Regions from separate parts of the Paenibacillus sp. FSL H7-0918 genome, predicted to be linked through region 1. Evidence: predicted binding sites of a transcription regulator. Region 1 holds the regulator's gene; the other holds the start of a gene.

Region 1 (16,265 bases):
CCATCTGCTAAGGCTAAATACTACCTGGCGACCGATAGTGAAACAGTACCGTGAGGGAAAGGTGAAAAGCACCCCGGAAGGGGAGTGAAATAGAACCTGAAACCGTGTGCTTACAAAAAGTCAGAGCCCTATTAATGGGTGATGGCGTGCCTTTTGTAGAATGAACCGGCGAGTTACGTTTAACATGCAAGGTTAAGCCGAGAAGGTGGAGCCGCAGCGAAAGCGAGTCTGAATAGGGCGAATTAGTATGTGGACGTAGACCCGAAACCGTGTGATCTACCCCTGTCCAGGGTGAAGGTGCGGTAACACGCACTGGAGGCCCGAACCCACGTACGTTGAAAAGTGCGGGGATGAGGTGGGGGTAGCGGAGAAATTCCAATCGAACTCGGAGATAGCTGGTTCTCCCCGAAATAGCTTTAGGGCTAGCCTCGGTATAAGAGTAGTGGAGGTAGAGCACTGATTGGGTGCGGGGTCCGCAAGGATTACCAAGCTCAGTCAAACTCCGAATGCCATATACTTATTGCCGGGAGTCAGACAGTGAGTGCTAAGATCCATTGTCAAAAGGGAAACAGCCCAGACCATCAGCTAAGGTCCCCAAGTGTGTGTTAAGTGGGAAAGGATGTGGAGTTGCACAGACAACCAGGATGTTGGCTTAGAAGCAGCCACCATTGAAAGAGTGCGTAATAGCTCACTGGTCGAGTGACTCTGCGCCGAAAATGTAACGGGGCTAAACACACCACCGAAGCTATGGCTAGATACGTATGTATCTGGGGTAGGGGAGCGTTGTGTAGGGGTTGAAGGTGTACTGAAAAGAGCGCTGGACACTACACAAGTGAGAATGCCGGTATGAGTAACGAAAAGATCAGTGAGAATCTGATCCGCCGAAAGCCCAAGGTTTCCTGAGGAAGGCTCGTCCGCTCAGGGTAAGTCGGGACCTAAGGCGAGGCCGAAAGGCGTAGTCGAAGGACAACAGTTTGAAATTACTGTACCACCGTAATCCGCTATGAGCGATGGGGTGACGCAGGAGGGTAGTGACGCGGACTGATGGATGTCCGTCTAAGCAGTGAGGCTGATGTGTAGGCAAATCCGCACATCATTAAGGCTGGGCTGTGATGGGGAGCGAAAATTGTAGTAGCGAAGGTCATGATCTCACACTGCCAAGAAAAGCCTCTAGCCAGGAGAAGGTGCCCGTACCGCAAACCGACACAGGTAGGCGAGAAGAGAATTCTAAGGCGCGCGGAAGAACTCTCGTTAAGGAACTCGGCAAAATGACCCCGTAACTTCGGGAGAAGGGGTGCCCCGGTAGTGTGAATAGCACGAGGGGGCCGCAGTGAAAAGGCCCAAGCGACTGTTTAGCAAAAACACAGGTCTGTGCGAAGCCGCAAGGCGAAGTATACGGGCTGACGCCTGCCCGGTGCTGGAAGGTTAAGGGGAGTGGTTAGGGGTAACCCGAAGCTATGAACCGAAGCCCCAGTAAACGGCGGCCGTAACTATAACGGTCCTAAGGTAGCGAAATTCCTTGTCAGGTAAATTCTGACCCGCACGAATGGCGTAACGACTTGGGCGCTGTCTCAACGAGAGATCCGGTGAAATTTTAATACCTGTGAAGATGCAGGTTACCCGCGACAAGACGGAAAGACCCCATGGAGCTTTACTGCAGCTTGATATTGAATTTGGGTACGATCTGTACAGGATAGGTGGGAGCCGTAGAAATCGGAGCGCAAGCTTCGGTGGAGGCGCCGTTGGGATACCACCCTGATCGTATCTAGGTTCTAACCTAGTACCCTTACCGGGTACGGGGACCGTGTCAGGCGGGCAGTTTGACTGGGGCGGTCGCCTCCTAAAGAGTAACGGAGGCGTTCCAAGGTTCCCTCAGAATGGTTGGAAATCATTCGCAGAGTGCAAAGGCATAAGGGAGCTTGACTGCGAGACCTACAAGTCGAGCAGGGACGAAAGTCGGACTTAGTGATCCGGTGGTACCGCATGGAAGGGCCATCGCTCAACGGATAAAAGCTACCCTGGGGATAACAGGCTTATCTCCCCCAAGAGTCCACATCGACGGGGAGGTTTGGCACCTCGATGTCGGCTCATCGCATCCTGGGGCTGAAGTAGGTCCCAAGGGTTGGGCTGTTCGCCCATTAAAGCGGTACGCGAGCTGGGTTCAGAACGTCGTGAGACAGTTCGGTCCCTATCTGTCGTGGGCGCAGGAAATTTGAGAGGAGCTGTCCTTAGTACGAGAGGACCGGGATGGACGTACCGCTGGTGCACCAGTTGTTCCGCCAGGAGCATGGCTGGGTAGCTACGTACGGACGGGATAAGCGCTGAAAGCATCTAAGCGTGAAGCCCCCCTCAAGATGAGATTTCCCAATTAGTAAGACCCCTTGAAGACGACGAGGTAGATAGGTTGGAGGTGGAAGTGCAGCAATGCATGGAGCTGACCAATACTAATCGGTCGAGGGCTTATCCTATACGTAGAATGCAGATTCGTTTCGGATTCAGTTTTCAGGCATCAAGCCTGTAACACGCTTAGAAATTCATTGTCACTTCTGGTGATGAACTGAATTTCACGCGGCAGCGTCTGTTTCACAGACGCATGTTTGGTGGCGATAGCGGAGGGGTTCCACGCGTACCCATCCCGAACACGACCGTTAAGCCCTCCAGCGCCGATGGTACTTGGACCGAAGGGTCCTGGGAGAGTAGGACGTTGCCAAGCACAAATAGACCACTGTTGATAACTCGACAGTGGCTTTTTTGCGTCTATTATAGATTGTGGAAAACTTGTGGATAATTCATTGGAATTTGCAGAAAACTTACGCACATGTGGATAGATGATTAAAAGGCAAAAAATCACCGGATGGTGTGGATTAAGTACATATTTATGTAGATCTGTCAACAGAAAACCTAAGTAATACACGGGTTGCTGTGGATATAGTCATATTTATGTGGATAGAGGGATTGATAAGTGGATAATTATTTTAACTTGAATAGGACAAGATTACAAGACTATTTTTAAAACTGCCTAAGGCTGTGGATAACTAAAAAAAGTTCAAAAAATATCCTTATAATTCGCACACAATACGCTCTCTTGTTATACTAACCATAAAAGTAAATTCATAAATGATGAGGTGAGTTTTGTGGATATCAGACAGTTGCACTCAGAAGAGTTTGATCTAAGCATGGATTTATCTGAATATGCTTTTCAATACAAGCTGCCCAGTGAGAAAAGGGCGAATGCTAAGGAAAGATTTAAAGCAGAACGCGTATGGGGTGCTTTTGAAGAAGGGACTTTGGAAGCTAAACTTACTCTTCTTCCGTTCGAAGTGTACATACAAGGTAGATTAGTACCTATGGGAGGGCTCGCAGGGGTAGCGACATGGCCAGAGAATCGCAGACAGGGGCATGTGGCAAAGCTCCTGGCGCATACGCTGCAAACGATGAATGAGGCGGGGCAGACATTATCTTTTCTGCATCCGTTCTTGATCCCCTTTTATCGCAAATTTGGTTGGGAAGTTTATTGTGAATATAAGAAATACTCCATTCCTGTTGCCAAGTTTCCCAAGAAGGTTGAAGTTGAGGGCAAGGTAAGACGTGGTGTTAACGATATCGAAGTATTGGACAACTTATACAATCGTTTTGCAGTTAGATATAACGGAACACTTAAGCGTGATTTGGACTGGTGGGAAAACTCTGTTCTGGATGATGAAGGTCAGACTGCGGTATTTTATTCACAGCTTGGGGAACCTGAAGGATACGTACTATATAAGATAGAAAATAGAGAGCTGGTCATTGATGAATTTGTGTTTTTGAACGAACAGGCCCGGCAGGGGCTGTGGACATTTCTTGCAAATCACGATTCGATGGTGACCGGTGCATCGCTAAAACTGGTGCCATCCGATGATATGTTACCCTTTTTGCTGCCTGATCCGCGTATAGAGCAGGAGAATTATCCTTATTTTATGGCGCGTATTGTTAATGCTAAAGCATTCGTGGAGAGTTATTCTTTTAAGCGTCACAACAGTCAGAAGAAACAGGTTATCTATATTGAAGATAAATATGCCCCATGGAATGACGGGTTGTGGGAATGGACTGTCTCCGAAAAGGGAGCAGCAGCTTTCTTGCGTATAGAGGGTGAACGGGATGCAGCTGACTTAAGCTGTGATATTGGTACGCTGACGATTCTAATGTTTGGATATAAACGCCCGGCAGAGCTGGCTCGTTATGGACGTATGACTGGTAATCCGAGGGCTCTGGAATGGCTCGAAGAAATCATACCGCAAGCTGAAACTGCACTTTTTGATCATTTTTAGAAAATAATTAGGCTCTCCCCTTCGAAAGATGCTGGGAGAGTTCTTTATTTCCGAATACATTCGCTGAAAAAAGTGAAAAATAAGAGAATCCTCTTGGAATTAGCACAGAATATGTTATAATATTAAAAAGTCAAAGAAAGTCAAAGTCAACGCACCTGATGACATACAGTGCGATCCTCTGAATTTGTGAAGTTTTCTTCAGACTTATATGAATGAAGTTCACTAATAAATGTCATTAAGGATGCGGGCCGTAAGCGATATTATGAAGCTTTAAAGAGCACTGGAGGATGAGTGATGCGCAATATCTCTGATATTATTGAACAATATCTGAAGAATATTTTGCATGAAAGTCCCGAAGGTACGGTGGAAATCCAGCGAAATGACCTGGCGGACCAGTTCTCATGCGTACCGTCACAGATCAATTATGTTATTAGTACACGCTTTACACTGGAAAAAGGCTATGTGGTGGAAAGTAAGCGTGGTGGCGGGGGATATATTCGTATTCAACGTTTTGAATTGCCGCCCAACGTGGCACTGCATGCCCATTTAAACCATACTATAGGTGGCGGGATAGATCAGAACGCTGCCGAAGGGTTGATTTATCAACTGGAGGAAGCTGGTTTTCTAAGCAAGCGTGAGGCGTGTCTTATGCGCGCTGCTGTTTCTCGGGATTGCCTAACGGTTAAGATTCCATATCGGGATGAGATTCGGGCCAAGATTATGAAGGCGATGTTAATCTCTTTGTTAGGCAAATAATTGTCAATCATAAGGGAGGGGCTTTCGCTTATGCAATGTCAGGAATGTGGCGTCAAGCCAGCAACACTCCATTTCACCAAGATCGTGAATGGAGAGAAGACAGAATTTCATATCTGCGAGAGCTGTGCGCGGGAGAAGGGTGAACTGATCCCGGGAACTGCTGGAGGATTCTCCATTCACAGCTTGCTGTCCGGTCTGCTTGATCTTGAAGGGGCCGGTAAGGAAAAGACGGCTGCTACGAAGACTACGCAGAGTCTGCAATGTGAGAATTGTGGAATGACGTACTCGCAGTTTAGCAAATTGGGTCGTTTTGGCTGCAGCTCCTGTTATAAATATTTTAACAGTGCACTGGACCCGCTCTTTAAACGGGTGCATGGCAGCACTTCGCATGTAGGCAAGATTCCCAAACGTGCTGGAGCACAGATTGTGTTCAAACGGCAAATTGATGAATTGAAGCTGGAATTACAGCAAAGTATCGCACAGGAGGAATTCGAAACTGCGGCAGAGCTGCGGGATCAAATTCGCCAACTTGAAAAAGAAATGGCACAAGAGTAAAGTCTTTGATATATAGGGGGGATATGACATGTCAAGTCTCCGATTTACTGAACAAGCGCTTAGTGATTGGATGCGCTCGGGAGGCAGTCACTCCGAGATTGTAATTAGCAGCCGTATGCGTATTGCACGTAATTTAGAGCATCTTCCATTCCCTATGCTTGCTTCCTTAGAGCAATCGGAAGAAGTATTAGAGCTGCTGGCCCCTGTGTTTCATGGGGAAACTGCTGCCGTATTCGGATCTTTTCAACTGATAAAGCTTGCTGAAGTGAATGAACTGGATAAAAAGGTATTGGTCGAGAAACATCTTATCAGTCCTAATCTGGCTAATGATTCACGTGGCGCAGCTGTGATATTAAATGAAGATGAGTCGGTCAGCATCATGATTAACGAAGAGGACCATCTGCGGATCCAATGTCTGTTCCCGGGTCTTCAGGTAAGAGAAGCATGGGAACGTGCGACAGCCATCGATGATATCTTCGAATCGGCTGTGAATTACGCTTTTGATGATAAAAGAGGATACTTGACCAGTTGTCCCACCAATGTGGGTACAGGGCTGCGTGCCTCAGTAATGCTGCATTTGCCAGCACTAGTAATGACCCAACAGATCAATCGCATATTGTCAGCAGTGAACCAAGTGGGATTGACTGTAAGAGGAATTTATGGTGAGGGCAGCGAAGCAGTAGGGAACATCTTTCAAATTTCCAATCAGATTACTCTCGGTCAAACAGAAAGTGAAATCATCGAGAACCTTCACAGTGTAGTCACCCAGATTATAGAGCATGAACGAAATGCCCGTGAAAGGCTGCTTGTAGATTCCGCTTTAAGAATTACAGACCGAGTGAAAAGATCTTATGGGATTTTGTGTTATGCAGCTCTAATGGAGCTTAAAGAATCCGCACAACGGCTGTCTGATGTGAGACTTGGGGTTGACCTTGGCATACTGGAAGGCCCTTCGATTTCCGTGCTTAATGAGCTTAACGTTAAGACACAGCCAGGATTTCTGCAAAAAATGTTCGGTGACGAGATGAACGCCACTGAACGGGATATGTATCGGGCGAAACTGCTCCGAGAAACACTGGGAACACAACATTAATATAGATATTTATTATTCATGGAGGTGCAGGAGATATGATGTTTGGAAGATTTACGGAACGCGCGCAAAAAGTGCTAGCGCTAGCGCAGGAAGAAGCTGTTCGTTTAGGACACAACAATATTGGCACAGAACATATTTTGCTAGGACTTATTCGTGAAGGAGACGGCATTGCTGCTAAAGCATTAATCGCTTTGGGTCTGGGTCTTGAGAAAATCCAGGACGAAGTGGAGACACTGATTGGCAGAGGCCAAGAACAACCTACGAACATTGCTTATACTCCTCGCGCCAAAAAAGTAATCGAGTTGTCGATGGACGAAGCCCGCAAGCTGGGACATACGTATGTCGGCACTGAGCATATTCTGCTAGGACTTATTCGTGAAGGAGAAGGTGTCGCGGCTCGTGTGCTTAATAACCTAGGCATCAGCTTGAACAAAGCTCGTCAGCAAGTGCTTCAGCTTCTGGGAAGCAGCGAGGCTGCATCCAGTCATAGCGGAACACCTGCTAATGTCAGCACACCTACTCTAGACGGCCTAGCACGCGATTTGACGGCTTATGCCAAGGATGGCAACCTGGATCCAGTTATCGGTCGCAGCAAGGAAATTGAACGTGTTATTCAGGTACTGAGCCGCCGGACGAAGAACAACCCGGTGTTGATAGGTGAACCTGGGGTTGGTAAAACAGCTATTGCTGAAGGCTTGGCCCAAAAGATCATTAATAATGAAATTCCAGAAACACTGCGCGACAAACGCGTAATGACGCTCGATATGGGCTCTGTAGTGGCTGGTACTAAATATCGCGGTGAGTTTGAAGACCGCCTCAAGAAAATCATGGATGAGATTCGCCAAGCGGGGAATATCGTACTCTTTATCGATGAGCTTCATACGCTGATCGGTGCTGGTGGCGCAGAAGGTGCTATTGATGCTTCCAACATTCTTAAGCCGGCTTTAGCCCGCGGAGAACTTCAGTGCATCGGTGCGACTACGCTGGATGAATATCGTAAATATATTGAAAAAGATGCAGCTTTGGAGCGTCGTTTCCAACCGATTACGGTGGATCAGCCATCTCCAGAAGAAGCGGTACAAATTCTATTTGGACTTCGCGATCGTTATGAAGCACATCACCGTGTGAAAATTACGGATGAAGCTATCGTGGAAGCTGTAAAGCTGTCTGATCGTTACATTCCGGATCGTTTCCTGCCGGATAAAGCCATTGACCTTATCGATGAAGCAGGGTCTAAAGTAAGGCTTCACTCTTACACTATCCCGCCAAATCTGAAGGAACTAGAAATGCGCTTGGATGATATCCGCAAGGAGAAGGATTCTGCTGTTCAGAGCCAAGAGTTTGAGAAAGCGGCTGCCCTGCGTGATACGGAGCAAAAAATCCGTGAAGAGCTTGATACGACTAAGAACCAGTGGAAAGAAAAACAAGGACGTACCGATTCTGAAGTTACACCTGAAGATATCGCACAGGTTGTTGCAAGCTGGACGGGAATCCCTGTAAGCAAGCTGAAGGAAGAAGAGACCGACCGTCTGCTTAACATGGAAGCTCTGCTGCATGAACGAGTGATTGGTCAGGACGAAGCTGTTAAGGCTGTCAGCCGGGCATTGCGCCGGGCGCGTGCGGGTCTTAAAGATCCGAAACGTCCAATGGGCTCCTTTATCTTCCTCGGTCCTACGGGTGTAGGTAAAACTGAGTTGGCACGTGCGCTTGCTGAAGCTATGTTCGGCGATGAAAATGCGGTCATCCGTATTGATATGTCGGAATACATGGAGAAGCACTCCACGTCCCGTTTAGTTGGTGCTCCTCCTGGATATGTCGGCTATGAAGAAGGCGGCCAATTAACAGAGAAGGTACGTCGTAAACCATACTCTGTAGTACTGCTTGATGAAATTGAAAAAGCACATCCGGAAGTATTCAACATTTTGCTGCAAGTGCTTGAAGATGGTCGCCTTACCGACTCCAAAGGCCGGGTAGTTGACTTCCGCAATACACTTATCATTCTGACCTCTAACGTAGGCGCACAGGCAATCAAGAAGAATTCAACGCTTGGATTCACGGCTGTGCAAGATGCAGGAGCAGAATACGGCAATATGAAGGGCAAGGTTATGGAAGAGCTCAAGAAGAGCTTCCGTCCAGAGTTCTTGAACCGGATCGACGAAATCATCGTCTTCCACTCACTCGATGAGAAACATATCGCTGAGATCGTTACGTTGATGTCTGATGAGCTGCGCAAGCGCCTGCGTGAATATGATGTTGATTTCGTACTCACGGATGCAGCGAAGGCCTTCTTGGCTAAAGAAGGTTATGACCCAGCCTTCGGTGCACGTCCATTGCGCCGGGCAATTCAGAAGCATATTGAAGACCGTCTTTCTGAGGAATTGTTGAGAGGAAATATCCAAAAGGGTGATTCCCTCAATATTGATGAGGTGGGGGGAGAACTTGTGGTGACTAAAGTGGACGCTCCAGTAGCGCCAGCGCTTGAAAAAGAAGTAGAATCCGAATAAAATAAACAAGGCTTTCGCTCCTTATTTATAGAGGAGCGGAAGCTTTTTTTATTGGAAATAGATCAATTTAAAATATACATTTAATGCAAATACCGAATGACCTTTCGTTAAAGGGGTAGAAATGGTAAACTTTCATTAGAAGAAAATGATCCGAATTGTAAACAGTTCGGACCGTAAGGAGAACAAATGGCTAAAGCAAAAACAAAATTTTTTTGCACCGACTGTGGATATGAATCGCCAAAATGGTTCGGGAAATGCCCAGGGTGCCAGGCTTGGAACTCCATGGTGGAGGAAACGGAAAGCGTAGTCAAAACACAGGGAATGAATGCCCCTATTTTTCATAGTAAAGAAAAGGCACAGTCGATCATAAGTATAGAAAGTGACAAGGAACCGCGCATACTGACAGGTATAGGTGAGCTTAACCGTGTTCTCGGTGGGGGGATCGTACCAGGATCGCTGGTACTAGTAGGGGGAGACCCAGGAATCGGTAAATCTACGCTCTTATTACAGACCTCGCACGCCCTTACAACACAGGGATTGCGAGTACTGTATATCTCGGGCGAAGAATCGGTAAGGCAAACTAAGCTGCGCGCGGATCGCCTCGATGCGTTGTCAACGGAGCTTTATGTACTATGTGAGACAAATATGGAAAGCATAGAAGAAGCGATCGAACAAATCCAGCCACAATTTCTTGTCATCGATTCTATTCAGACCGTATTTATGCCAGAAGTAACGAGTGCGCCAGGCAGCGTGACCCAGGTTCGGGAGTGTACGACAAGATTTATGCGTATCGCTAAGATTCGTGGAATTGCAACAGTTCTCGTTGGTCATGTTACCAAGGAAGGGGCTATTGCTGGACCACGGATGCTTGAACATATGGTGGACTGCGTGCTGTATTTTGAGGGTGAGCGGCATCATACGTATAGACTTTTGCGGGCTGTAAAAAACCGCTTTGGCTCTACGAATGAAATCGGCATTTTCGAAATGGGTGAAGCGGGGCTTACCGAAGTAGAGAATCCATCGGAGCTCTTTTTATCGGAACGTCCGCTTGGCGTGGCTGGTTCTACTGTGGTGGCCAGTATGGAGGGAACTAGACCTGTGCTTGTAGAACTTCAGGCACTTGTTGCTGCCACCCACTTCCCTTCCCCACGGCGAATGTGCACAGGCATGGATCACCAGCGGATGGCACTTATTATCGCTGTACTCGAGAAACGGATGGGCATGTTCCTGCAGAATCAGGATGCATACCTGAATGTTGCCGGGGGAGTAAAGCTGGATGAACCGGCGATTGATCTAGCTGTAGCTATTAGTATCGCCTCCAGTTTTCGTGATATTTCAACAAAACCTTACGACGTTTTCTTCGGAGAAGTAGGACTTACCGGTGAGGTAAGAGGCGTTTCGCGCGCGGAAATGCGCGTTAAGGAGGCCGCAAAACTTGGCTTCCGGCGGGTGATTATGCCTGAAAAGAGCATGAAGGGATGGAAGCACCCGCAAGATATCCAGATTATTGGCGTCAGTACCGTAGCAGATGCACTATCGGTCGCGTTAGATTAGGGGGCACAGGGATATGAAAGAATATAACCAATTAGAGAATATGAATGATCTGCTCAGACTGGCGGCACCGGGTACACCTTTTCGGGAAGGTTTGGAGAATGTGCTGCGCGCTAAGACAGGGGCACTTATTGTCGTAGGGTACAGTCCTGAGGTGATGGACGTAGTGGATGGCGGATTCTCCATTAACTGCGATTTTTCGCCCAATTATTTATATGAGCTAGCTAAAATGGACGGAGCTATTATTCTAAGTGAGGATTTAAAGCGTATATTGTATGCTAATACACAACTTATACCGGATTCCTCTATCTCATCCATCGAGACGGGGATCCGTCACCGGACCGCGGAGCGGGTAGCGAAGCAAACGGGTAAGCTGGTGGTTTCCATTTCACAACGCCGCAATATCATCACGCTTTATCAAGGCTCGATACGTTATGCACTCAAAGAGATCGGGGCTATTTTGGCAAAGGCTAACCAAGCGATTCAGACACTCGAGAAGTATAAAGCAGTGCTCACGCAAGGACTGACGAATTTGTCAGCTTCAGAATATGAGGGCATTGTTACCGTTGCTGAAGTAGTGGGTGTTATCCAGCGTGTAGAGATGGTTTTGCGCATAAAAATGGAGATCAAACGCTATATCAACGAATTGGGCAACGAAGGACGCCTGATCAGCATGCAGATGGAAGAACTGGTTGGAAATACAGAGGAAGAAGCATGGCTTCTATACAGAGACTATGCTAAGGAAGAGCAGGAAGATAAAATCCGTGAAATTATCGCCGGTCTCAAACGGATAAGCGATGATGATCTGATGGATGACAACCATATTGCCCGTATACTGGGTTATTCTTCTACGGCAATTACCTCTGAAGAAGTGGTGACTCCACGTGGTTATCGCCTGCTTAACAAAATTCCGCGGCTTCCGAATGTGATCATTCACAATCTGGTGGAGCGGTTTGAAATGCTGCCTAATTTGATGTCCGCAAGCATAGCTGAATTGGATGAAGTGGACGGAATTGGGGAGGTGCGGGCCCGTAATATTCAGGATGGGCTCAAACGTTTACAGAAGCAAGTTCTTATTGACAGGCAAATGTAAATAACATACAATCACGTAATATTGGGGACGTTAAAGGCCAAAGTTAGAAAATTGAGGTGAAGAAATGATACAAAAATCAATTCCGAGTCTTTTTACGATAGGTAATTTGATGCTCGGAATGTTTGGTATCATGATGGCGTTTGACGGTAAGATTAGCATGGCCGCTATCATGGTTATTATTGCTATGCTGTTAGACGGCTTAGATGGTCGAGTAGCTCGCGCTCTAAAATGCGAAAGCGAATTTGGCAAGGAGTTGGACTCCTTATCTGATGTCGTTTCTTTCGGAGTCGCACCGGCCGTTATTTTGTACGTCTCAAGCTTGCAGGATTTAAACTCTGCATTAGGCTGGACAGTAACTGCGATTTTTCCGGTGTTTGGTGCTTTGCGCTTAGCCCGTTTTAATGTTCGTCCGGGGGTTCCGGGTTATTTTATCGGTTTGCCAATTCCTGCTGCAGGTGGTGTACTGGCCACATTAGCTCTTTTTAATAAAGATGTTTCGGCTCCGTTTATGATCGTTGCTACACTGCTCTTATCCTATTTGATGGTCAGCACTGTTAAATATCCTAATTTCAAAAAGATTGGATTGCCGAAAAAAGCGGTGGTTGGAGCGCCAGTGGTTATTGTTGTTGCAGTGGCTGTAGCTGTTGTGTTCCCAGAGCAAATCGCTAAGCTGATCTTTGTCTTACTTGGAATTTATGCATTATACGGCTTTAAGCAAAATATTGATCGGTTGACAGCCAGACGCCGTCATCGTCGTCGTAGCCGTTCAGAGGATAAAGTGTATCACTCCAAGAACGGTTAATCGGTCCATAAGGTAAGGTAACTGAATAAATTATGACCAAAGGTTTTGTCTTCCCTAGGGGATGGCAAAGCCTTTTTGCATTTCCAGCGCTACCCCAAGTTTATCGTCTTGAAAATTGGAACATACTGGTGAGGAATAGATCCATTTAGGATGAATAAAAAGGAGGTGCGTTAGGTTATGTGGAAAAAAGTGATTTTGTCTTTTGCCTTAATATGTGGTGCTTGGTCAGGTTTTTCGCTATACCATGCGCTCGAAAGAGGATTCCCCAAGGGGATGGAAAAGCTGGGTGAAAGCTTACCTGTAGAAGGAAGCATTTTATTTACGGTGCTGGGTGCCATTATTTTTTTGTTTGCGGGGTCTTTATGCGCGGAATGGGGAGGTTCAAAACTGCGGGAGGCGGTTCACTACTGTTCGCGTATTCCAATGAATGAATTAGCTGCAAGTGCAGCTGGGCTTACAGGGGGGCTTCTGTTATCTCTCCTGTTATACCCTGCAATGATCTGGCTTGGGAAAGCTGGGCAGCTGCTGCAAGTGCCAGCTACGTTAGCTTTTGGATATCTGGGGCTGCGGATCGGTTTGGAGAAAAAAGAGGAGCTTGCTGCGCTGTGGACATCTGGACGCTGGGGCCAAGCGGCTGAGCCGGAAGGCCGCGGGCTTGAGGAACATAAAATCCTCGACACAAGTGTTATTATCGATGGAAGAATCGCTGACATTTGTAAGACGGGATTTATTGAGGGAACCATTGTCATACCTGAATTCGTGCTTGAAGAGCTCCAGCATATTGCTGATTCTTCGGATCTGTTGAAGCGGAACCGGGGACGGCGTGGGCTTGATATACTCAATAAAATTCAAAAAGAGCTTGATGTGAAGGTATTAATCTATGAGGGAGATTTTGAAGAAATCTCTGAGGTTGACAGCAAGTTAGTGAAGTTGGCGAAGGTACTGCAAGGTAAAGTAGTCACTAATGATTTCAACTTAAATAAGGTTTGCGAATTGCAGGGTGTTTCCGTTCTGAATATTAACGATCTGGCGAATGCTGTGAAGCCTGTAGTGCTGCCTGGTGAGGAAATCGTAGTTCAGGTCATTAAGGATGGCAAAGAACATGGGCAAGGGGTAGCCTACTTAGACGATGGAACGATGATTGTTGTAGAAGGCGGACGTGAATATATCGGGACTACGATGGAGGTTCTGGTCACTAGCGTGCTGCAAACTTCGGCTGGCCGAATGATATTTGCTAAGCCAAAACTTTTGGAAAAAGCGCAATAAGTGAAGATAAAGTGTATGGGGACTGTCCTATGGGTTGGAAATGCCCGCCAAACACGTTATGATGGGATTATACGTGAAAGACAGGAGCCAGATTAATGTCAAACAGTGTGGGCGTCGTCATTGTGGCGGCAGGCAGAGGAACGCGAATGGGAACTGCGGAGAGCAAGCAATATTTGTTACTGCAGGGGAAGCCGATTATCGTTCATACGCTGGAGGTATTCCAGCAGCACGAATTGATCTCTGAAATCGTGCTCGTAACCGGTGAAGAGGATATTGAACGCTGCCGGGAATGGATACAGCTCTATAAGCTGGACAAGGTTAAGGCTATAGTAACTGGTGGATCTGAGCGTCAGCATTCCGTACATAAAGGGTTGTTGAAACTTACGACACAGTGGGTAATGGTACATGATGGTGTTCGTCCGTTTGTACAGCCGAATGAAATTGAGGCTTGCTACGAACGAGCGAAGCAGATGGGTGCTTCGGTTCTTGCTGTACCCGTCAAGGATACGATCAAACAGGTGGATAATGAAGGACAAGTACTGTCTACGCCGGATCGGCGAAGTCTGTGGGCGATTCAAACCCCGCAGACTTTTCGTCTTTCTGATTTGCTGGAGGCTTATGCAGCGGCAGAGCGGGATGGCTTTCTGGGCACCGATGACTCCAGCTTGGCGGAGCGTGCGGGGATTCCGGTTTCTGTGGTAGAGGGAAGCTACAGAAATATTAAGATTACGACACCTGATGATTTGGATTATGCAGAATTCACAGAAAGAAACAGGGGAGAGGGACAATCATGATCGCTGTAGGACAAGGATTTGATGTGCATCAGCTGGTAGAGGGCAGGCCTTGTATTATTGGGGGAGTTACGATTCCTTACGAAAAAGGATTGCTTGGGCATTCCGATGCAGATGTGCTGCTGCATGCAGTTAGTGACGCGATTCTAGGCGCACTTGGACTTGGTGATATTGGCAGACATTTTCCGGATACAGATCCAGCTTTTAAGGACGCAGATAGCTTGAAGTTATTAGAAGAGGTATGGGTACTTGCTCGTGAGCGAGGATATAAGCTGGGAAATATCGATTCAACGATTATCGCCCAAAAGCCTAAGATGGCTCCGTACATTCCACAAATGACCGAGATTATCGCACGTGCGCTTAATGCTGACCCGTCCAAGGTGAATGTTAAAGCTACTACAACTGAGCAGCTTGGTTTTGCCGGACGCGGCGAAGGAATTGCCGCACAATCTATTGTCTGTCTACTCCAAGATGTGATATCATCTTGAGATGGTCTAAGTAGTAAATTAAGTTCAACCATATGAAGCGGAGGGAATACAATGACGGATGAAGTCCGGGTGCGTTACGCACCGAGCCCTACGGGACATTTACATATAGGTAACGCCAGAACGGCGCTGTTTAACTATCTGTTCGCCCGTAATAAAGGCGGTAAATTCATTATCAGAATTGAAGATACAGACGTAAAGCGCAATGTCGCTGGTGGTGAAGAGAGCCAGCTTAAGTATTTGAAATGGTTGGGTATGGATTGGGATGAGAGCGTTGATGTTGGCGGAGAGTACGGACCCTACCGTCAGACAGAACGTCTTGACTTATATCGTGTACATTGGCAGGATTTGCTGGACAGAGGTTTGGCTTACCGCTGCTATTGCACAGAGGAAGAGCTGGAAGCGGAACGTGAAGAACAGACTGCCCGCGGAGAAACGCCTCGTTATTCTGGCAAACACCGTGATCTGACTGAAGAGCAACGTTTAGCTTTTGAAGCTGAGGGACGAGTGGCTAGCATTCGCTTCCGTGTGCCAGAAGATCGTACGTATGCGTTTGATGATCTCGTAAAAGGCAGTATTTCTTTTGACACAAAAGAAATGGGTGACTTTGTTATTGTGAAGAAGGACGGAATTCCGACCTATAACTTCGCGGTAGCTGTTGACGATCATCTGATGGCTATTACTCACGTATTGCGTGGAGAAGACCATATTTCCAACACACCCCGCCAGCTTATGATCTATGAAGCGCTTGGCTGGGAGCCACCTTTATTTGGTCACATGACGCTTATTGTTGGCGACAACCACAAGAAGCTCAGCAAACGGGATGAATCCGTTATTCAGTTTATCGAGCAATATGATGAATTGGGTTACTTGCCTGAGGCTCTGGTTAACTTCATTTCTCTACTTGGCTGGTCTCCAGAGGGAGAAGAAGAGATCTTCAGTAAAGAAGAACTTATTTCTATTTTTGATGCGGACCGTTTGTCCAAAAGCCCGGCTGTATTTGATAAAAACAAGCTGGCGCATCTGAATAATCATTATATTAAGCATGCTGATCCTAAACGG
Region 2 (16,265 bases), on a different contig from region 1:
AACTTTCAAAAAGATATCCATTCACTTCCACCTCCTACGCCTAAGCATCACTATCTATGGTAATTTAGGTTATCACGATACATAAACAGTATTCTTATTTTATCATAGCGCTGTCGGTAATACAACAGCTTAGACTGTTAAGTCGTAGCTTTTCTTGCAAGATAAGGATAAACCTATTAAAGTCTATCTTCTTCAAATCATAAAAAAGACCCGCCATAACGGCGGGTCTTCGAAGTCTGCTATAAAAGCAGATTATCTTTTAAGGTTGTAGAAGGATTTCAGGCCGTTGTATTGAGCCAATTCACCCAACTCATCTTCGATGCGAAGCAATTGGTTGTATTTAGCAACACGGTCTGTACGGGAAGGAGCACCTGTTTTGATTTGACCAGCATTAGTCGCAACAGCGATATCAGCGATTGTGCTATCTTCGGATTCACCGGAACGGTGGGAGATAACTGCTGTGTAACCAGCACGTTTAGCCATTTCGATAGCATCAAAAGTTTCAGTCAATGTACCAATTTGGTTAACCTTAACCAAGATGGAGTTACCGATACCTTTTTCGATACCTGTTGCAAGACGCTCAGTGTTAGTTACGAACAAGTCGTCACCAACCAATTGGACTTTGTCGCCCAATTTTTCAGTAAGCAATTTCCAGCCATCCCAGTCGTCTTCGGACATACCGTCTTCGATTGTGATGATAGGATATTTTTCAACCCATGAAGCAAGAAGGTCAACATACTCAGCGGAAGTATAAGATTTACCTTCGCCAGCAAGGGTGTATTTACCGTCTTTGTAGAACTCAGTGGAAGCAACGTCCATACCCAAGAATACGTCAACACCTGGTTTGTAACCAGCTTTTTCAATAGCTTCGATGATTGTAGTGATTGCTTCTTCATTCGAACCAAGGTTCGGTGCGAAACCACCTTCGTCACCTACAGCTGTGTTCAGGCCTTTGGATTGAAGTACGGATTTCAAGTTGTGGAAAATTTCAGCACCTGTGCGAAGAGCTTCTTTGAAGCTTGGAGCTCCTACAGGAAGAACCATGAACTCTTGAACGTCGATGTTGTTGTCCGCATGCTCACCACCATTGATGATGTTCATCATTGGTACTGGTAGAGTTTTAGCGTTGAATCCGCCCAGGTATACGTACAAAGGAATATCCAAAGCTGCTGCAGCTGCACGAGCTACTGCCATGGATACAGCTAGGATTGCGTTAGCGCCCAATTTACCTTTGTTAGGAGTTCCGTCCAAAGTAATCATCAATTTGTCGATGCCCACTTGGTCAAGAGCGTCCATACCGATAACTTCTGGAGCGATGATTTCATTTACGTTCTCAACAGCTTTCAGAACGCCTTTACCCATGTAACGGGATTTGTCGCCATCACGAAGTTCTACAGCTTCGTGAGCACCAGTGGAAGCGCCGGAAGGAACGATAGCGCGGCCTTTAGCACCGGATTCCAGATAAACGTCAACCTCTACAGTAGGGTTACCACGGGAGTCAAGGACTTCGCGAGCATATACATCAGAAATAATAGTCATGTAAGTTAATCTCCTTTTAACATTGTTTTGGTCTTACTTGTATAGCTTAAAATCAAAGGCGTTATACCTTACCTTACTTACGGCTAGCAATCATGGATTGTCCGGTCATTTCCGCAGGTTGCGGAAGTCCCATCAAATCTAGGATTGTTGGTGCTACGTCTGCAAGAATACCGGATTCACGCAATACAACATTCTCAGTAGTCACGATGAACGGAACAGGATTGGTTGTATGAGCTGTGAACGGGCGACCGTTCTCGTCAAATACCATATCTGCATTACCATGGTCAGCGATAATAATGGCAACGCCACCTTTGGCAACAACCGCATCCACTACTTTACCTACACACTCATCCGTCACTTCTACAGCCTTGATTGTTGGTTCCAGCATGCCGGAGTGTCCAACCATATCAGGATTGGCAAAGTTAAGAATGATAGCATCCTGTCTTTCCGCTTCGATTTCCGCTACGCAGGCTGCAGCCACTTCGTATGCGCTCATCTCAGGTTGAAGATCATAGGTTGCCACTTTAGGAGAGTTGATTAAGATCCGAGTTTCACCAGGAAGCTCCTCGTCACGTCCACCGCTGAAGAAGAAGGTTACATGCGGATATTTCTCAGTTTCCGCGATGCGCAGTTGCTTCTTGTTTTGTTGAACAAGCACTTCACCCAATGTGTTATCCAGGTTCTTCGGTGAATAGGCTACATAACCTTGTACCGTTTCGCTGAAAGTAGTTAGGCATACGAAGTGCAGGTTTTGCGGGAACAAAGGACCACGATCGAAACCGCGGAAATCTTGATTCGTGAACACTTGTGACAATTGAATAGCACGGTCAGGACGGAAGTTGAGGAATACGACGGAATCGCCGCTCTCTACTGCCGTTACAGGTTTGCCTTCACTGTTTACAATTACACTAGGTTCAACGAATTCATCAAATACCGAGTTTTCATAAGATGAAGTGATGGCTTGCACAGCATCCGTGTATTTAGGGCCTTCACCATAAACCATAGCACGGTAGGCTTTCTCTACACGTTCCCAACGTTTATCACGATCCATTGCGTAATAACGTCCGGACACCGTTGCAATTGTACCCACGCCAACCTCTTCGATTTTAGCTACTAGATCTTGGACAAACTTCTTCCCACTATCAGGAGCTACGTCACGACCGTCCATAAAAGCATGGATATACACTTCATGCATATCTTCTTTTTTAGCCAGGTCAAGCATAGCAAACAGGTGGTTAATATGGCTATGTACCCCTCCGTCGGATACAAGCGCATAAAGGTGAAGCTTTTTGCCAGTGTTCTTAGCATTTCTAACTGCGCTAACCAGGGTTTCGTTATCGAAGAACTCACCCTCGCGAATCGATTTATCGATACGAGTCAAATCCTGATAAACGATCCGGCCTGCACCAATATTCAAATGCCCTACTTCGGAGTTGCCCATTTGCCCTTCCGGAAGGCCTACAGCTTCACCGCAAGCAGTGAGTGTAGTGTTAGGATATTGTTTCAGGTAACGGTCATAGTTAGGTTTGTTGGCTTGAGCAACGGCATTACCTTCTGTCGTTCCACGCAAACCAAAACCATCCATGATGATCAAAGCTACGGGTTTTGGAGCTGACATCTTACTTCGCCCCCTCAACCAATTGAACGAAGGAATCCGGTTGTAAGCTGGCACCGCCAACAAGCGCACCATCGATGTCGCTTTGGCCCATGTACTCAGTTACATTCTCAGGCTTCACGCTGCCGCCGTATTGAATACGAACAGCTTCAGCTGTTGCTGCATCATACAGATCTTTTACAAGACTGCGGATGTAAGCAATAACTTCATTAGCATCTTGGGAAGTGGAAGATTTACCTGTGCCAATAGCCCAGATAGGTTCGTATGCAATAACAACTTTTGCTGCTTGCTCGGCACTAAGACCTTGGAATGCAGCTTCAGTTTGTACTTTACATACTGCTTTAGTTTGATCAGCTTCACGCTCTTCGAGCTTTTCGCCAACACATACGATAGGAGTAATTCCGTGACGGAATGCAGCATGCATTTTCTTATTCACGATTTCATCCGTTTCGCCAAAATAAGCACGACGCTCAGAGTGGCCAATGATAACATAGTCCACACCAAGATCACTTAGCATTACACCACTGATCTCGCCTGTGTAAGCACCGTTATCTTCAAAGTGTAGGTTTTGTGCACCAATCTTGATGTTAGTACCTTTTGCAGCTGCTACAAGTGCAGGCAGGTTAGTAAATGGAGCGCAGATTACAGTCTCAACGCCTTCTACTTCTGCTTTGCCTTTAATTTCAGCAATAAAGCTTTCTGCTTCAGGAACTGTTTTGAACATTTTCCAGTTACCTGCAATAATAGGTGTTCTCATGACTTATGTTGCCTCCTTCTTAGGTCTTACTTATCGTTCAGTGCTTCTACGCCAGGAAGCGCCTTGCCTTCCATGAACTCAAGGGATGCACCGCCACCAGTGGAGATATGATCCATTTGATCAGCCAGGTGGAATTTCTCTGCTGCTGCTGCGGAATCTCCGCCACCAATAACAGTGTAACCTTCAGTAGTTGCACAAGCTTTTGCTACTGCAAGTGTACCTTCAGCGAATTTATCGATTTCGAATACGCCCATAGGTCCATTCCAGACAACCAGCTTGGAGTTCTTGATAATATCGGCATAAAGTTCACGAGTCTTAGGTCCGATATCAAGTCCTTCCCAACCTTCTGGGATTTCATTGTAATCAACGATCTTAGTGTTAGCGTCAGCACCAAATTTATCAGCAACAACAACATCAACAGGAAGCATGAAGTTTTTACCAAGTGCTTTTGCTTTTTCGATGAATCCAAGAGCAACGTCAAGTTTGTCGTTGTCTACTAGTGATTTACCGATTTCAAAGCCTTGTGCTTTAGTGAATGTATAAGACAATCCACCGCCGATCAGGACGTTATCAGCCAAAGACAACAAGTTATCAATAACATCAATCTTGTCTTTAACTTTCGAACCACCGATGATCGCAGTGAAAGGACGTTCTGGGTTAGAAAGAGCTTTACCAAGAACGGACAATTCTTTCTCCATCAAAAGACCGGATACAGCTGGTAAGAAATGAGCGATACCTTCTGTCGATGCATGTGCACGGTGAGCCGCACCAAACGCATCATTAACAAACAAATCAGCCAATTCAGCGAATTGTTTAGCCAGTTCAGGATCGTTTTTCTCTTCACCTGGGTAGAAGCGAACATTCTCAAGTACAAGTACGTCGCCTTCGCCTAGCTCAGCGATTTTTGCTTTTACAGCTTCGCCAATTGCTTCGTCAGCTTTAGCTACTGGTTTGCCAAGGAGCTCGGACAGACGTTCAGCAGCAGTAGTCAAACGCATGGAATCTACGAATTCGCCTTTAGGACGACCCATATGACTCGCAAGAATGATCTTTGCACCGTTCTCGATCAAATATTTAATGGTTGGAAGTGTTTCGCGAATACGAGTATCATCAGTAATTTTACCGTCTTCTACAGGTACGTTGAAATCCACGCGTACAAATACGCGCTTACCCTTTACTTCTACATCACGGACGCTTTTTTTGTTCATGATTAATTCCTCCACACCCAAAATTGTTTCTAGCAGGAAACAAGAAATACATTTAGAAAGAGCGGAAACAAGGAATTTCTGTTTCCGCTCTATAGATGTTGCTTATATCAAGTCAATTACTTAGCGATTTTAGCGAATTTCTCCAAAGTACGAACCAATTGTGCAGTGTAGGACATTTCATTGTCATACCAAGCAACAGTTTTAACCAGTTGTTTGTCGCCAACAGTCAATACTTTAGTTTGTGTAGCATCGAACAGGGATCCGAAAGTCATACCTTTGATGTCGGAAGATACGATTTCATCTTCAGTGTAACCATAAGTGTCTGGATCGGAAGCTGCTTTCATTGCTGCGTTGATTTCTTCAACAGTAACGCTCTTATCAAGAACAGTTACAAGTTCAGTCAGGGAACCAGTTGCAACTGGAACACGTTGAGCTGCACCATCCAATTTACCTTTAAGTTCTGGAATAACCAGACCGATTGCTTTAGCAGCACCAGTAGTGTTAGGAATGATGTTCTCAGCTGCTGCACGAGCGCGTCTGAAGTCACCTTTAGCATGTGGAGCATCCAAAGTGTTTTGGTCGCCAGTGTAAGCATGAATTGTAGTCATCAAGCCTTCAACGATACCGAACTTGTCGTTCAGTACTTTTGCCATAGGAGCTAGGCAGTTAGTTGTGCAAGATGCGCCGGAAATAACAGTCTCAGTACCATCAAGAATGTCATCGTTAACGTTGTAAACGACCGTTTTCATGTCGCCAGTAGCTGGAGCGGAGATAACTACTTTCTTAGCTCCACCTTTCAAGTGTTTTTCAGCTGCTTCTTTAGTTGTGAAGAAACCTGTGCACTCAAGTACGATATCAACGCCTAGGTCGCCCCATGGCAATTCTTCAGGGTTGCGGTTAGCAAGAACCTTAACTTCTTTACCATTGACTTTGAAGAAGCCATCATGCACTTCAACATCACCTTGGAATTTACCTTGAGTTGTATCATATTTAAGCAAATGAGCAAGCATCTTAGCGTCAGTCAAGTCGTTGATTGCTACCACTTCGATACCTTCTACATTTTGAATACGGCGGAAAGCAAGGCGTCCAATACGTCCAAAACCGTTAATTCCAACTTTTACACTCATTGAATAGTTCCTCCTAGAATTCGTTTTATTTATTCAAAACAGACGGTGAGGTCTGTCATGACAACAATGTTAAGTATGATGCAAGAAGTATGTTATTGCCTGCAATCTAAAAACTACGAAGATAGCTGTAGTTGATTGTCAATTTCCTTGCCTATTTCTACTGCAGCAGCCTCGTCCGTGACGAGAATATTCTCCTGCCCGAAACGCAGCATGGCATGAATGGCTTTGGCCTTGGGTTTGCCTCCTGCAATACCGATGACTTTCTCTGTCCGAATAATATCTTCTAGACGTAGACCCATCGTAAGCATGGTATGGACAACCTGACCCTCTTCATTGAAATAATAGCCAAAAGATTCGGCCACTGCCCCTTCACCCTGGATTTCCGAGACTGTAGCCTCGTCCAGTTTGCGGCGGCGGGTCATTTCAATGGCATCCCCAATCCCATGTACAATAATACGCGAACTACGGATGGTTTGTACAATCTCTCCAATATTAGAGTCAAGTGCCAGCGATTGGTATGCATCCCCGCTAAGCAAATCAGGGACATGCAACAACCGGTAGTTGGCTCCAACCCGCTTTGCCATTGTTGAGGCAATCGTGTTGGCTTGAATCTCCATACTCTCTCCTAATCCTCCACGCGCCGGAACAAACCAAGCGTTCTTATAGGAAAGGGACAACGGCGGTGCCAGTTGATCAGCCATATCGGCAAGCGTCGATCCACCTGTGACGGCAACTGTATCATCTGCGCGAAGTATACTCAGCAGCGCTTTCGCACCCGCTCGGCCAAGCTCTCGTTTGGTGAACGGCGATGACTCACAATCACCCGGTACTACAATAACTTTATCCAGACCATACGTTGCTCGAATTTTCTCTTCCAGCTCATCCAGACCAAATAGGCTCTTAACAACCGGCTCTAGCAAATCAAGCAGTCTACGTCCAGCAGCGCTAATGCGCATGCCAACACTCTCGATCTCAATAAGCCCTTGCGATTTCAGAAGATCCGTCTCGGCACGCAGTACCCGCTCAGTCATATCTAGCGAAGCGGCTAGCGTTCTGCGCCCAATAATATCGGACAGCATGATCTGATGAAGAATCGTGTACCGTCTCTTAAGGGTTTCCATGAGATCAGGCAGAAGCTGCTTTTGGATATCTAATAAATTACGCATACTTTCACTCCTGCAACTTCGTCTTCCTCTATTCCCTTGTTCATGGTCTCAAAACGTCCCGGGTAAACTTTTTAAGTCCCACCCATATTCTAACCAAATATTGCTCGAAGCGCAAGTCTTCCGAGAGTAGAATTCTCAAGCGCTTGTCTTCTTATACATTAATAAGGTCAGAAAAAGATATAGCGCCCGATGCCTGTCCCTAGAGCGCTTGTCCAGTATTAATATTACATTGCAATTGTGTAAAAATTGTATTATAATCATTTTTGTTGCGCCCGTGGTCCAATGGATATGACGTAGGCCTCCGAAGCCTGAGATCCAAGTTCGATTCTTGGCGGGCGCGCCATTAATTTCATTTTTGCACATAATTTAGTAGTGCCTATACTACTACTTAACCAAAGAGCCGCTTGTCGGCTCTTTTTTTTGAATATAAGTTTGACTTTCTTTGACTTTTTGTTTGAATTTGTTTATCATGTGGGTAATACGGCAAGAGTAAAAATGAATACATTTAAAGAACCAATATCAAGGAGGTTTTCCACGTGAGTTATATTCCTATGGTAGTAGAACAGAGCAACCGCGGCGAGCGCGCTTATGACATCTATTCCCGCCTGCTGAAGGACCGCATCATTTTCCTTGGAACGGAGGTTAATGACGTGGTAGCCAATTCTATCATCGCACAAATGCTGTTCTTGGCTGCCGAAGATCCTGACAAGGACATTCACCTTTACGTGAATAGCCCAGGCGGTTCCATTACTGCAGGTATGGCTATTTTTGATACAATGCAGTACATTAAACCAGACGTTTCCACCATCTGTGTGGGTATGGCAGCTTCCATGGGAGCTTTCCTGCTAAACGCTGGCGCCAAAGGCAAACGCTTTGCACTGCCTAACAGCGAGATCATGATCCACCAGCCTCTGGGTGGTGCTCAAGGTCAAGCAACGGACATTGAAATCCGTGCCCGCCGCATCCTCAAATTGCGCGATAAGCTGAACCGTATTCTAGCAGAACGTACGGGTCAACCTCTAGAACGTATTGAGAAGGATACAGATCGCGACTACTTCATGACTGCTGCAGACGCGGCTGAATACGGTATCGTAGATAAAGTAATCGAGAAGACATTGCCTAGCGGTGTGTAAGCTATAAAGTAAAAATATAAAGAGGCTGTGCTCTATCCGTTATGGTTAGAGCACAGCCTCTTTATATTTTATAGAAGACCTAAATCCAATTAAGCCAGCCCGCCATAACCTAGCGCATCCAGTTTCTCGGCAATTACGCGATAACCCCGGCCATTCGGATGCAAATGATCAATGGATAACAGCCCTCTCTCATTTCCTGCGAACTCACTGTAAATCGAAGCAAATCCACATACTCGGCTACTGTACTGTACTGCGTATTGATTAAACTGCCTGACCCACTCTGTCGCACCAACCACCTGAGGATAGGGGTTATATAATCCCACAATTCTAATGATAAAAGGTCTACGCGTCCTCGCCTTCAATTGTATAAGGATATTCATAATTGCAGAGAAATTTTGTTTGCATTCCTGAAGCGATCTGCGCAGCTCTGCGGATAAGTTGCCTTGCTGTCTTGCTGCTGATTTGGCCGCGTGAATCAAATCATTACCACCGATAGACACAGTGATGATATCGGCTTCTCGAACGGCCTCACGCATCATGGAATTTCCGCGCAGCCGCTGCTCCAGCTCTGAAGTAGTCATTCCGTTCACGCCTAAATTCGTAGAGGCTACAGTAGTCCGCAGTCTCCCTTCTGCCATTCTACGGTACACCGGAACAAAACCGTTACCTGGCAGAGCACCAAATCCAGTCGTCAAGGAATCGCCAATTGCAGTATATTGGTAGCCCATAGCTCTCCCCCGTTCATAAACTAGTTACTCCCTTTAGCATATGAACAAGAGATAACTCTGGTAAGGGGGAGATGTCTTGTGCCGACATTAGCGGAGACGAAGCATTTCCATTTATTTTATGCCAGCAAACGGGCTACTGCCATCCGGCAAAAGCTCTTTGAAACTAAAAGTATACTCAGGGAAGCCTGCAGCATACGCTGTGTACTCATATAATTGGAAGAACAGAACAACCTTGTCGTCCTTCAGATAGAAATATTTCTCCGTATTCAATCCGTTGAATCCTCCCAAATAACTATCCTCTGCCTTCAGTAGCCTGCTCAGCTTTGCATTCAGCTGTTTTTTGTAGTTTGGATTAGCTCCAAACAGGTCGCCCAACAGTAGACGTTTACCATCCTTAAGCGAGAAGGTGAAGGCTTCACGGTTAGTCATTCCATGGGCGCCGCCCGTATCACTATACTGATGCATCACTATGCTGATCACACCATTCTGATTGTAGGTCACTACATAACCTGAATCATAGGTGTATTTGGGCTCTGCTCCATCTCGATCGGAGATATCCTGTTCTGCACCCGCCGCGAATTTCATAACACTTTCCTTCAAAGTATTATTAATAGCTTGTTGCGCACTGGAGTTGCCCAATCCACTGATCTTCGGATAATCAAGCTGAATAAAAGCTTCTGCCCGATCTTTAGCATAAGTTTCCGTGGTTACCGTCAGCGCGTTCTGCGGTCTGTTCACCACATTCAGCCTACTGGCGGCCCGACTCCAATCTACCTTATAACCCATATAATCATTTAACAATCCTGATGGAACATAGAGGCGATTATTAATTAACTTTCCTTCATACTCTCGAATGAAATAGTTGTTCACCCACACAGAAGTACCGTAGCTGGATAACATCAACTTGGCCTTGGCCGATCCTTTTCCAATCATGTACGCATTTTCCTTCTTATCATACACAAGCGGTAATCCCAACACATCTCGCATAAAAGTTAGGGGAATCCAGGCCTGTCCTTCCTTCAAAATACCTTCCTGTAACGAATTTATCCCGTTTGCCTTTAAAACGATACGCGATTCAATAGTTTTATTCTCCGTTTTACTAACTGCTGCATAACCCGTTTCGCTGGGCAGCAGACCTCCACCAAACAATAAACCTGCTGACATCAGACCTATGCCCCATTTGCGTGCTGATTCTTTTGAAATAATATTCATCATCTTATTTTTCCTCTCCTTTCCAATTTATTAAACAGAATCGTAGAGAACTTACACAAAAAAAGAGGCGCCCCCCACTATTACTAGTGGAAGATCACCTCTCCTCTCTGCATTCACCTTGTTCTGATACTATTTCAATTCATACATTACGCTCAGCTGAGTTGTAACTTTAACTACTCCGGGTTGCACGGATGTGCTTGCACCAGCATCTGCTGCAGCCATATTCATTTTTAGATTCTGTTCAAAATAAACCGGAGTGATATCGCCATCATTTTGGCTGACCGTGATCACTTGACCCAAGCTGCGTTTAGCTGCCTTAGCAATAGCCCCTGCTTTAACATCTGCATTCGCCATCGCTTTTTCAATCACCTGAGCTTCAAATGCAGAAGTATCTTCCACAGAAAAACGTGCATTTCCGATATTATTCGCCCCTGCCGCAGATGCAGCGTCCAGCAATTCACCAACCTTGGTCAGATCTCTATAAGACACTAACAGCGTATGATTAGCGTTGTACCCCTTCACTTGCTGTCCTTCTTTTTCGCTGTAACTATAATTGGGTTGCACATAAAACTGCGTGCTTTGAATATCTTTATCTGCAATTTTCCAAGTATTCTTCAGTAAAGTCATAATCTTCTGAATTTTAGCGGCATTGGTCTTCTGCGCTTCTTGCGCAGTTGTGGCCGTAGTATCCACACCGATGGACAAGTATACAATATCCGGCTTGAGGGACAATTCGCCTTTACCTACTACACTAACGACATTTTTCTGCACTTCATCTGCATAAGCCTTTGCAGGACCTTGGAAAACACCACTCATGCTGATCCCTCCAATTAACAAACTCCCTACGATCATCACTGAACCAATTTTCTTCAATAAACCTTTCATATTTGCCAGCCCCTTTCATTTCTTGTGTTTTGTTATTATCCTCTAGACGAGTCATTTTGGTAAATGTTGCACGTTCTCCATCTATTTTTTGGTATTAAAAAAAAGCCCCGAAGGGCTTTTGGTCATGCGATAAATAAAGTCTTCCTAGCAGAAACGATGTTGTCTTCCTATTATTGGTTCTCAAGCTCTTCTTTGCTGACCAGACTTGTCAAAGCGTTTACAGCTTGATCGGCATCCGCACCGTCCGCGCTAATGTAAATCTCCGTGCCGGAACTGATAGCGAGGCTCATAATCCCCATAATACTTTTAGCATTTACTTTTTTATCATCTTTTTCCACGAAAATCTCCGACGAAAACTTGTTAGCTTCTTGCACAAACAATGCTGCCGGTCGGGCATGAAGCCCTGTCTTCAACCGAACAACTACCGGGTGCTTTGTCATGAAACGCTTACCCCCTAATTGAGTTCTCCCCAAAAGTTTCACATTAATTTTATATTATTATATCATTATAACGTAAACCACACTAGAAAAAAAGTAATTAGCCGCCTCGAACCTTGTCCGCCAGCTCATCAATCTTACGAAGCCGATGATTTACTCCCGACTTACTGACTGTACCTTTGAGCATTTCACCAACCTCCTTGAGGTTGATATCTGGATGCGCCATTCGAATTTCTGCTACTTCACGCAGTTTATCCGGCAAATTCTCCAGTCCCATTTCTCGCTGCAACAGCTTGATATTCTCAATCTGCCGCACCGCAGCACTTATTGTTTTGTTGAGATTTGCGGTCTCGCAGTTCACGATCCGATTCACGGAATTACGCATATCGCGCATAATTCTTACATCCTCAAATTTGAACAGCGCCTGATGCGCTCCAATCAAACTTAAGAATTCAATGATCTTCTCGCCTTCTTTAATGTAAAGAATGAACCCTTTTTTACGTTCAATACAGCGTGCGTTTAGGTGGAATTCCCCAGCCAGATCCACTAATGCTTTACAATGTTCCTCATACATCGAGGAAATCTCCAAATGGTAGGAGGAGCCTTCCGGATTATTAACCGATCCGCCAGCCAGAAAGGCACCGCGCAAATAAGCACGCTTGCAGCAGTTATTCCCAACAATCTCATCATCAATACCATCGGTAAAAATAAATCCTTCCGACACAATTCTAAGATCCTTTAGGATCTCTTGTACACGGTTTGGGATTCTGACGATATAGACGTTATTTTTCTTCAAACGCATTTTTTTACGCACGAGTAGCTCAATATGGACCTGGTAATATTTCTTAAGTAAAGAATATACCCGCCTTGCAATCGCGGCGTTCTCCGTCGAAATGTCGAGAATAACCTTTTTGCTTGAAAGCTGCACAGATCCATTCATACGGATAAGCGCTGACATTTCCGCCTTCTCGCAGCAGGGTTCACTCTCCACCATCGTCAGCTCTTTTTTGGTAAGGGCCGCAAAAGACAAGGGTCTCACCTCTTTCTTGATAAGTACTTCGTTCTCATCTATAAGTTATACCCTAGGGTTTCTGTTTATCCAATCCTGCACAAGCTGATAAATGTGATGACTAAGCTTATCGGTATCATGTCTCAAATAAGTTCGGAATAAAACCAGTTTATCGGCTATAACCTTGTATCCATTGCCATCCAGCGCTTCTTTATCAAGCTGCACCGGGCGCGCGCCCTTCTCGGCGTACTTCGTCTGGACCTGTTCCGGAATCTCACCGTCATTAACAATAACATAATCGAATAAATCGATCCCGATATGATCATATACAGCTTGAAGATGATCGCTGACGGTATAGTTATCCGTTTCACCCGGCTGAGTCATTACGTTGCAGACGAAAATTTTGATAGCATTCGAAGATACAACCGCTTCTGCCAGTTTCGGAACAAGCAGGTTGGGAAGAATGCTCGTATACAGACTGCCAGGACCCAGCAGGATCGCATCTGCATTCCGAATCGCCTCAAGCGCTTCGGGCAACGGTTCTACATCTGGCGGCTCCAAGGACACTCGTCTGATGATCCCGCCAGCTTCAGGGATTTTGGACTCCCCCGTGATAATCGTGCCGTCCGACATTTCTGCATGCAGGATTACAGCCTCACCGGCCGCAGGCAATACCCGGCCGCGAACAGCGAATAATCGACTGAGCTCCCGTACAGCTGTAACGAAATCGCCGGATATATCCGTGAGCGCAGCAAGAATCAAGTTGCCGAGACTATGACCAGCTAGTCCCTCACCCGTGTTGAAACGGTATCTCATAATCTCTGCCATGAGCGGCTCAACATCAGCCATAGCTGTCAATACGTTGCGGATGTCCCCAGGAGGAGGCATTTGCAGTTCACTGCGCAAAATACCTGAGCTTCCCCCATCATCGGCAACGGTAACAATAGCAGTAATATCTAATGGCTTCTCTTTTAAACCACGAAGCATAACAGATAACCCCGTGCCACCGCCCATAACGACGATACGTGGACGCTGTCTTTGTTCTTCAGCCACTATGACCCCTTCTCTCTAGTGCCGATCACGCTCGGAATCCCGATGACTAACGGTTACGGATTCCGTCTCGCTAACGCCCAGCATTTTACCCAAATACTCGGATATGGCTACGGAACGGTGTTTACCTCCCGTACAGCCAATGCCAATGATAATCTGGGACTTACCTTCCTTACGATATTGCGGAATTAGAAAATGAAGCATATCGAGCAGTTTGGTCAGGAACACCTGTGTTTCAGGCCACTTCATTACATAATCGTAGACTTCACTGTCCTGGCCGGTTTTAGGCCGCAGATGGTCCACATAATGTGGGTTAGGCAAGAAGCGGACATCGAAGACAAGATCTGCATCAATAGGGATACCGTACTTAAATCCGAAGGATGTAATATTGACGGAAAGCGTACTTTTTCCTAGATGCGAAAACCGTGAAACGATCTTCTCCTTAAGCTGCACGGGCTTCATACTGCTGGTATCTAAACATAACGTAGCTGAATTTTTCAATTCTTCAAGCATTTTACGTTCTAGCTTGATACCATCAAGCGGCAGCCCCTTAGGTGCTAATGGATGATGACGTCGACTTTCCTTGTAACGCTGAACAAGTACTGAATCTGTAGCATCCAAAAACAAGATCTCACAGCCAATGGTTGACTCATCCTTGATATAGGCAAGAGACTCAGACAAAGCAGTGAAGAATTCTCGACCACGCAGGTCAATTACAAGGGCTACCTTGGCAATCTTACCCTTCGACTGTTCAATTAGCTCTGCGAACTTGGGAATCAGCACCGGTGGTAAATTATCGACACAGAAGAACCCTAGGTCTTCCAGACTCTGTACAGCAATTGTCTTCCCCGCACCTGACATTCCCGTAATAATAATCAGGGTGGCTCCAGCCGTTGGGGTATTGTCCAATTCGGTCATAAAAGCGTCCCCTCCCTAGATTTAGTATATGAATACTTCCCGTCTTTTAAGAACGCAGCAAAAGGCCGGCAGCCCCAACAATACCTGCGTCATTGCCTAGCTCAGCTGGAATAATCGAAACACCAGTTTGAAGCGGAGCCGGTGTCAATTTCGCAAACACACGACGAACCTCATCAAATAGAATATCTCCAGCCTTAGACACACCGCCGCCAACGATAAATACTTCAGGGTTAAGCACAGCCGCAACAGAAGCCATGGATTTACCCAGATAGTACGCTGCACGATTCACTATACGGATAGCTACTTCATCGCCAGCCTTAGCCGCATCAAAGACTTCTTTCGCAGCAATCTTCTCTACCATAGAGAGGGAAGTACGATCGCCACGAGCTACTGCATCATTAGCCATGCGGATAATACCTGTAGCGGAGGAAACGGTTTCCAGACAGCCCATGTTGCCACAGCCGCATTGAATAGCTTCCAGATCCGGCACTACTGTGATATGACCAAGCTCACCAGCTAATCCCGCAAAGCCTTGATAAATCTTTCCATTAATAATGATTCCGCCACCGACACCTGTTCCAAGCGTATAGCAGACACAGTTATCAACGCCACGTCCCGCACCGCTCCAAGCTTCGCCCAGTGCAGCCACATTCGCATCATTGTCTATTTTGACAGGCTTGTTCCAACGATCTTCCAAAATGGAACGGATCGGCACATCTCTAAATCCTATGTTAGGCGCAAGGATGATGATTCCTTCACGAATATTTGTGAACCCGGCTACACCCGCTCCTACACCTGCAAGCTGATCCCAAGAGTACGGGGAATCCTCCACAATTTGGCGTACATACTTCTCGATATTATCGATAACAGTATCGACACCCTCTGCAGTTCCTGTAGGTCCCTCATAAGTATGTAGCAGGGTACCTTCAGCATTACAGATTCCAACCTTAATTGCAGTTCCACCCAAATCCACGCCAACGTAGATATTCTCAGACATGTAACAAGCCACCTTTTTTTATACTAAAATAGTTAATCCTAAGTACCAACTATAATAGAAGCCCTCTCTGTGGTCAAGGAAAGACAACACACCCGGGAATTCCTTATTTTAAGAGTATACTCTATTATATTCTAAAAAGACCCCCTTACGCCTAAGTAAGAGAGTCTTGTACCTATATTATTATCTGGAAAATAACCCAACGCACCGATTTATTCTGATAAAATGCGCTTTTGGCCCTCTAATGCTCGGATTGGAGCGATATTCTGTGTGAACTCTAGCGTGCCCATATATTGGCCTGACTCGTCTCGTACAGCGAAGTAACGGATGTAGATAAACTTATCCTTGATATTGATCCAGAAGTCTTCAGCATCCTTACGGCCTGCCTTAAAGTCTTCCAAAAGCTTCTCTACCACATGAACACTTTGCGGGGGATGACAGTTCTGTACTGTACGGCCGATAACCGCTTTAGTTCGGGCAAAGATAC

What was found. The regulator CtsR, encoded in region 1, represses protease genes until heat stress. The targets are predictions, from matches to a motif close to ATGGTCAATAAAGGTCAAACA.
Region 2: clpP (ATP-dependent Clp endopeptidase proteolytic subunit ClpP) is a predicted target of CtsR. The motif match lies at 7,842-7,862, and genes of this name have one in related genera.

What each region holds. Positions count from the first base shown of each region.
Region 1 is NZ_JBBOWJ010000001.1:2,463,770-2,480,034, reverse strand. It holds rRNA gene MHI15_RS11330 (23S ribosomal RNA) at 1-2,468, shown strand, start outside; rRNA gene rrf (5S ribosomal RNA) at 2,597-2,713, shown strand; gene MHI15_RS11320 (GNAT family N-acetyltransferase) at 3,135-4,307, shown strand; gene MHI15_RS11315 (CtsR family transcriptional regulator) at 4,602-5,063, shown strand; gene MHI15_RS11310 (UvrB/UvrC motif-containing protein) at 5,094-5,618, shown strand; gene MHI15_RS11305 (protein arginine kinase) at 5,647-6,711, shown strand; gene clpC (ATP-dependent protease ATP-binding subunit ClpC) at 6,747-9,215, shown strand; gene radA (DNA repair protein RadA) at 9,402-10,769, shown strand; gene disA (DNA integrity scanning diadenylate cyclase DisA) at 10,783-11,859, shown strand; gene pssA (CDP-diacylglycerol--serine O-phosphatidyltransferase) at 11,924-12,661, shown strand; gene MHI15_RS11280 (PIN/TRAM domain-containing protein) at 12,839-13,927, shown strand; gene ispD (2-C-methyl-D-erythritol 4-phosphate cytidylyltransferase) at 14,023-14,721, shown strand; gene ispF (2-C-methyl-D-erythritol 2,4-cyclodiphosphate synthase) at 14,718-15,206, shown strand; gene gltX (glutamate--tRNA ligase) at 15,258-16,265, shown strand, end outside.
Region 2 is NZ_JBBOWJ010000005.1:80,492-96,756, reverse strand. It holds gene secG (preprotein translocase subunit SecG) at 1-21, opposite strand, end outside; gene eno (phosphopyruvate hydratase) at 253-1,539, opposite strand; gene gpmI (2,3-bisphosphoglycerate-independent phosphoglycerate mutase) at 1,613-3,157, opposite strand; gene tpiA (triose-phosphate isomerase) at 3,159-3,911, opposite strand; gene MHI15_RS27905 (phosphoglycerate kinase) at 3,938-5,119, opposite strand; gene gap (type I glyceraldehyde-3-phosphate dehydrogenase) at 5,236-6,246, opposite strand; gene MHI15_RS27895 (sugar-binding transcriptional regulator) at 6,360-7,412, opposite strand; tRNA gene MHI15_RS27890 (tRNA-Arg) at 7,681-7,755, shown strand; gene clpP (ATP-dependent Clp endopeptidase proteolytic subunit ClpP) at 7,949-8,545, shown strand; gene MHI15_RS27880 (GDSL-type esterase/lipase family protein) at 8,635-9,273, opposite strand; gene MHI15_RS27875 (PdaC/SigV domain-containing protein) at 9,385-10,488, opposite strand; gene MHI15_RS27870 (SIMPL domain-containing protein) at 10,615-11,370, opposite strand; gene MHI15_RS27865 (HPr family phosphocarrier protein) at 11,541-11,810, opposite strand; gene whiA (DNA-binding protein WhiA) at 11,908-12,837, opposite strand; gene MHI15_RS27855 (gluconeogenesis factor YvcK family protein) at 12,883-13,830, opposite strand; gene rapZ (RNase adapter RapZ) at 13,885-14,784, opposite strand; gene MHI15_RS27845 (ROK family glucokinase) at 14,831-15,781, opposite strand; gene MHI15_RS27840 (DUF438 domain-containing protein) at 15,991-16,265, opposite strand, start outside.